DNA from 2 places in the Microbacterium sp. 77mftsu3.1 genome. Region 1 is predicted to be linked to the other one. Evidence: predicted binding sites of a transcription regulator. Region 1 holds the regulator's gene; the other holds the start of a gene.

What was found. The regulator HspR, encoded in region 1, represses chaperone genes until heat shock. The targets are predictions, from matches to a motif close to AAGTTGAGTCNNNNNGACTCAACTT.
Region 2: BLR68_RS13055 (Hsp20/alpha crystallin family protein) is a predicted target of HspR. The motif match lies at 1,521-1,545, and genes of this name have one in related genera.

What each region holds. Positions count from the first base shown of each region.
Region 1 is NZ_FNCR01000002.1:364,508-367,909, reverse strand. It holds gene BLR68_RS06785 (hypothetical protein) at 1-56, shown strand, start outside; gene BLR68_RS06780 (DUF559 domain-containing protein) at 151-1,047, opposite strand; gene BLR68_RS06775 (heat shock protein transcriptional repressor HspR) at 1,224-1,658, opposite strand; gene BLR68_RS06770 (DnaJ C-terminal domain-containing protein) at 1,669-2,652, opposite strand; gene BLR68_RS06765 (nucleotide exchange factor GrpE) at 2,664-3,254, opposite strand; gene dnaK (molecular chaperone DnaK) at 3,257-3,402, opposite strand, start outside.
Region 2 is NZ_FNCR01000005.1:30,992-34,393, forward strand. It holds gene BLR68_RS13045 (acid phosphatase) at 1-351, opposite strand, end outside; gene BLR68_RS13050 (MarR family winged helix-turn-helix transcriptional regulator) at 544-972, shown strand; gene BLR68_RS13055 (Hsp20/alpha crystallin family protein) at 1,043-1,492, opposite strand; gene BLR68_RS13060 (prolyl oligopeptidase family serine peptidase) at 1,632-3,402, shown strand, end outside.

The sequences.
Region 1 (3,402 bases):
TGACCGACCTGACCGTCGGCGAGGGCCCCGGCACCCTCCGCATCGACCCCGCCTGACCCCCGGCATCCGCTCGGCCGTCGGCGAGGCGTCGAGCCGACGCAATCTGCACCTATCGCCAACGGATGAGCGCAGTTCGCGTCGGCTCGAGCATCAGGGACGATAGCCGCGCTCAAGGAGCGCGGCGTGCACGCGCGCGAGGATGCGGCGACGCTCGGGACCGCGGTGCGAGCGATTCACGCGGATCACGCGCCAGCCGGCGGCGGCCAGCGCGTCGAGGCGCTCGACGTCGCGCGCATACTGGCGATCGTCCAGCCGGTGCTGCTGCCCGTCGTACTCGAGCAGCACCTTCGTCGGCGCGTGCACGAGGTCGCCGTACGCCAGGAAGGTGCCCCGTGCGTCGCGGATGACCTCGTTGACGGCGAACTCGGGAAGGCCCACGTCCGCCGCGTCGAGGCGGAGAAGCGTCTCAGCCACGGAATCCGTCCGCTCACGAGCGCGGATGAGCGCACGTCGCAGCCTGCCGACATGGCGCGTTCGCTCGCGCTCCTCGACGGCCTGCGCGAGGTCGCCGATCGCGAGCACGGGCTGCTGCCTCCGCATGAGCGAGTCCGCCGCGACGACGAGTTCACGGTCATCGAGAAGGGATGCCGCCTTGCACCACGCGGCGGACGGTTCGACGCATGGCAACCCGCCGACCACGTGACGGACAGGCGCCGCCGCTTCGTGCCCCCGGACCGCTGTGCCGCGCGCACGTCCCGTCGGCCGGACAGCCGAGACATCCACCTCCGCCCTCAGACGGTCGGGGATCCACCCGCCTGCGAGCGCGATCGCCGTCGCGTGCGAGAAGTGCTCGCCAGGGCGGAGTTTTGGCACGTACGCGACCGCGCGGGCGACGGCGCCGGTCGGATCGTGCCGTGCGCGAACCCCGCGATACGGCCGCGACAGGTCCCGCCCCCGCAAGCGCGCGTACGTCACCCCGGCATCCTGCGCCTCAGCGAGGGCGAACGCGGGCGGAAGGTGTGCAGGCAACGGCGTCGGCGGTCTCACTCCCAGAGGCTCGCCCGCCCGCCACCCGAGCTCCCCCGGCATCCGCCCCTCTGTGGACGACTCCGCGCGCTCACCACCCGGGCAGAAGGCTCGACCCGACGCGAACTGTCGGCATCCGTCGGTCGTGAGTGCAGTTCGCGTCGGCTCGACGAGCCGGCCCCGGGCCGGCCCCCGCGTCAGTCGGTCGGCGGGTGGGGGCGGTACAGGACGACGTCGGTCGCGCGGCGCACGCGCGTGCCCTGGCGGAGCGTCACGACCGAGCCCGTCGCGCCGGCGGCGAACACGCGGGCACCGCGGCGTGCGGCGACCTCGTCGCGCAGGCGACCCTGCAGTCCCGAGACCTCGCGGCGCAGCATCCGCACCTGGTTCTCGAGCTCGATGATGCGCGAGATGGCCGGGAGGCTCACGCCGTCGGCCGACATCTGCGCCACCTCGCGCAGCTGCGCGACGTGCCGGAGGGAGTACCGGCGCGACCCGCCACGGGTGCGCGCCGGTACCACGAGTCCCAGCCGGTCGTACTGACGCAGCGTCTGCGGGTGCATGCCTGCGAGCTCAGCGGCCACCGCGATCGCGAGGATCGGGGCGTCTTCGTCGACCTGCTCGTTCGCCATGCGTCTCACCTCACTCGCGCGCCTTGGCCATGAGATCGGCGCGGGGGTTCTCCTTGGGTTCCAGCTCGTGGAAACGTTCCAGCGCTTCGCGCGCGGGTCCGTCGAGGTGGGTCGGGACAGCGACCTGGACCTCGGCGAGCAGGTCGCCGGTGCCCTTCGCCGTCTGCACCCCGCGGCCCTTCACGCGCAGCACGCGCCCGGACGGGGTCCCCGGCGCGACGCGCAGCTTGACGCTGTCGCCGCCGAGCGTCGGGACCTCGATGGTGGCACCCAGCGCCGCCTCGGTGAACGTGACGGGGACATGGATGCGGAGGTTCAGCCCTTCGCGCGTGAAGACGGGATGCGGGCGCACACCGACCGTGAGGACGATGTCACCCGCCTCGCCGCCGTCCGGCGAGGGGCGACCGCGACCGCGGAGCTTGATCTTCTGCCCGTCCGAGACCCCTGCGGGGATCTTCACCTTGATGGGCTTGCCGTCGTCGCCCTGGAGCGTGATGGTGTCGCCCTTCACGGCCGTCGTGAAGTCGAGCGTCGTGCGGGCGGTGACGTCGGCCCCGCGCTGCGGGCCGCCGAAGCCGCGGAATCCGCCGCTCGGCTGCCCGAAGCGACCGGAACCGAACCGTCCGCCGCTCTGCTGCCCGAACATCGCGAAGAGGTCATCGAAGTCGGCCTGCTGGCCGCCCGCGCCACCCGGCTGGAATCGGCTGAACACGTCTTCGAACCCGCCGCTCGCCCCGGGCTGGAAGCGGGCGCTCCCCGACCCCATGGCGCGCAACTGGTCGTACTCGGCGCGCTGCTCCTTGTCGCTGAGCACCGAGTACGCCTCGCTGACCTCTTTGAACTTCGCCTCGGCCGCGGGGTCCCCCGCGTTCGAGTCGGGGTGGTAGGTGCGCGCCAGCTTGCGGTACGTCTTCTTCAGGTCGGCGTCGGAGACGTCCTTGGACACCCCGAGCACCTTGTAGAAGTCCTTGTCGAACCAATCCTGACTGGCCATCAGCGCGCCCCTTACTCAGTCGGAACCGCGACCACGACCTTCGCCGGACGCAGCTCGAGGTCACCGAGGCGGTAACCGATCTCGACGACCTCGAGGATCGTCGGCTCGGTCGTGCCGGGCGTGGGCGCCTGGAAGATCGCCTCGTGCTGCTGCGGGTCGAACGCGTCGCCCGCAGCGCCGTAACGCTCCACTCCCAGGCGGGCCACGACGGCCCGCATCTTCTCGGCGATCGCCGCCAGCGCGCTGCCCTCGGCGAGGTCGCCGTGCTTCTCAGCGCGGTCGAGGTCGTCGAGCACGGGGAGCATCCCCTTCGCGACGGCGCCCTTGGCGCGCGCGAGCTCCACCTCGCGCTGCTCCTCGGTGCGACGACGGTAGTTGGCGTACTCCGCCTGCACGCGCTTCAGGTCGAGGAGCAGGTCGTGCTCCTCCTCCGGTGCATCCGCGACAGCAGCCTCGTCGGACTGGGCCGCGCCGAGGATGTCGTCGACCGTGAGCGCGTCCGGCTCCGTGTCGGCATCCCCGGAGGGCTCCACCGACTCCTCGGCCGGGGTCGCGGCGACGTCGTCGCCCTCGTCCGGCTTCTCGAAGTCCTTGTCCGCCATGCTTACTTCTTCTCGTCCTCGTCGTCGACGACCTCGGCGTCGACGACATCCTCATCGGAGGATGCCGGCTGCTCGCCGGCCGGAGCATCGGTCGGCGCCTGTGCGGCGTCGGCCTGGCTCGCGGCGTAGATCGCCTCGCCGATCTTGG
Region 2 (3,402 bases), on a different contig from region 1:
GTCGACGATGGCCCGCTGGACCTGCGCCTTCGAGGCCGTCCGGTTGATCTCGCTCGTCAGCTCGTCGTTGTAGTCCATGACGGCCGCATTGCCGCCTGGGCCGCGGTCGGTGCGGAGGTTCTGGAAGACATCCATCATCCGGACCGACCAGTTGTCGGCGCTGGGAGCGCTCGAATCGCCCGTCGAGGCGGTCGCGTCCGACGAGTAGGTCGCCGTCTTCTGCGCCTCGGTGAATCCGTCCGCCGCGAAGGCGGGGACGGCTGCCAGAGTGCACGCGACGAGGATGCCGAGGCCCCCGATCGCGCCGCGAGTCCGGCTGCCTGCTCGTCTTGTCTGTTTCTTCACGCTCACGGGCGCGCCTCACTTCCATCGGTTGCGGGAGTCGTCGCAGACTATCGATGACACGCGGGTTTGTCAGGACATAGCGACAACACAGTTCATGAGAATGCTCTCCTGAGCGTGCGAACGGCACGTGACGGCGCGGTGAAGCCGAGGCGACCATCGGCGCTCGGCGCGTCTGCCCGCGGCGATACAGTTGACGCCATGACCGATCGACGCCTCGCCATCGCCGCGTGGGAGAGCCTCTTCCGCGCGCAGCACGAGGTCATGGCCGAGATCTCCCGGGACTTCGACGACGATCAGCTGTCCGGTGCCGAGTACGACGTCCTGCTGACGGTGACGCGCTGCGATGAGCACACCGCACGCCTGCGCGACGTGACCGCCAACATGCTCATCAGCCAGCCCAGCGTCTCGCGGCTGGTCGACCGGATGGTGGCACGCGGGCTCGTCTCCAAGCAGCCCGACCCGCAGGACGGCCGCGGCGCGATCCTCCGCGCCACCGACAAGGGCGCGACGATGTTCCGTCGGCTGGCGACGGTCCACGGCCGGACGATCGCCGAACGGATGTCGGTCCTCACCGACGACGAACTCGCACAGCTCGAGAAGCTGACCGCGCGCCTCCGCGGCGTGTGACGCACGCGAATCGCCCCGCATCCGAGACGGATGCGGGGCGATTCGCGTCAGTGCGAGGATGCCGCGGTGATCACTGGTCGATCGGCTGCGGATCGCTCTCGCGGGCGGAGATGGTCGGGGCCGAACCGTCGGCGACCACCTCGACCTTGCGTGGCTTGGCCTTCTCGCTCACCGGGATGGTGACGGTGAGCACACCGTTGCTGTAGGTCGCCGTGATGGCGTCGGTGTCGATGCCCTGGCCGAGGTTCAGCTGGCGCAGGAAGCTCGCGGTCTCACGCTCGCGCGTGATCCACTTCACCCCGTCGGCCGCCCCCACGGTGCGCTCGGCGCGGATGGTGAGCAGCTGGCCGTCCACGTCGATGTCGACCGAGCCCGGGTCGATGCCCGGCAGGTCGGCGTTCAGGACGTAGTGGTCGCCGTCGCGGAACAGGTCCATCGGCATCCGTCGCGGGCCGCGGCGCGTGTCGAAGAGGGTCGACGCCAGGCGGTCGATGTCACGGAACGGGTCGTAGGTTGCCATGATTCTCTCCTTCGGTGATGTGGTCTTAAAGTTGAGCCCCTGCGGCTCAAGTACGTTCAGATTAGCACTCTGACCCACCGAGTGCCAACGGTTCTCGCACGGCGAACGCCCACGTCGGAGACGGCCTTAGGCTGGCGACATGAGCGCCCACGAGACCGCCCCCGAGCCCGCCGACCCGTTCCTCTGGTTGGAGGAGATCGACGGACCCGAGGCCCGCGCCTGGGCAGCCGAACGGACCGCCGAGACCGAGGCGGCCTTCTTGGGCGACACCCGCACCGCGCTCGAGCGCCGCCTGACCGGCATCCTTCAGGACCCCGATCGACTCGTCGTCCCGAGCCGCCACGGCGATCTCATGTACGACCTGTGGCGGGATGCCGCAAACCCCCGCGGCCTGTGGCGACGGACATCCCGCGCCGCCTTCGCCGCGGGCGAACCGACCTGGGAGGTGCTGCTCGACGTCGACGCGCTCGGCCGCGAGGAAGGCGTGGCGTGGGCGTTCGCGGGCGCGGCTCACGGACCTGCGGGCAGCGGGCGGGCGCTCGTGCGGCTGAGCCCCGACGGCGGCGACGCCACCGTCGTGCGCGAGTTCGACCTCGACGCACGTCGTTTCGTCGACGACACCCCGTTCGCCCTCGACGCCGAGAAGACGATGATCGCGTGGGTCGACCGCGACACCCTGCTCGTCGCCACCGCACTGCACGGCGGCGGCGTGACCGACTCGGGGTATCCGATCAGCGCCCGCGCCTGGCGACGGGGCGAGTCGCTCGCGGACGCGCCGCCCATCGTGACGGGTGTCGCCTCGGACGTCGGCGTGTTCGCGCACGTCGACCGCACCGGCGGTACGGCGACGCCGATCGTGGTCATCGCGCACGACTTCTTCCACTCCGAATCGTGGGTCTGGGACGGCGGCGAGCCGCGTCTGATCGCCGTGCCGCAGGACGCGAACGTCGATGTTCACGGCGACCTCGTCACCGTGCGGACCACGACCCCGTGGCGCATCGGCGAGACGACGCATCCGTCGGGCACCCTCCTCATCGGTCCACTCGAGACCGTCACGGAGGGCGACGGGTCGAACCTGCGCGTCGCCTTCGCCCCGAGCGACACGGCGGTGCTCGAAACGTGGACATGGACCCGCACGCGCCTGGTCCTGACGATCCTCGACCGCGTGCAGAGCCGGCTCGTGTCGCTCGATCCCGAGACGCTGACCGGAGTCGACATCGACCTGGGCCTCGGCGACGCCGACCTCTTCAGCGCGAGCGTCGCCACCGCCGACGACGACGAGGACGACGAGCTGTGGGTGGTCGCTCGCGGCTTCCTCACTCCCCCGACGCTCCTGGTGATCGCCCCCGGTGCCGAGCCCCGCGTCGTCGACCGCAGCCGCCCCACCTTCGACGCGTCCGGACTCGTCGCGGAGCAGCACTGGGCGACGTCGGCCGACGGCACGCGCGTGCCCTACTTCGAGGTCGGTCCGCGGGAGCGCTCCGGCACTCTCCCCGTCCTCATGAACGGCTACGGCGGGTTCGAGCACGCGCTCACCCCGGAGTATCCGACGATCGTCGGCCCCGCCTGGCTCGAGGAGGGACGCGTGTACGTCGTCGCGAACATCCGCGGCGGCGGGGAGTTCGGACCCGAGTGGCACCTGGCCGCCCTGCGCGAGAACCGCCACCGCGCATACGAGGACTTCGCCGCCGTCTCGCGCGACCTCGTCGCACGCGGCGTCTCGACCCCCGACCGCATCGCCTGCCACGGCCGCAGCAACGGCGGCCTGCTCGTCGGCAACATGCTGACCCAGTACCCCGACGACTTCGGGGCGATCGTCTGCGGCGTGCCCCTCCTCGACATGAGGCGGTACACGCGACTGTCGGCCGGTGCCAGTTGGATCGCGGAGTACGGCGACCCCGACGACCCGG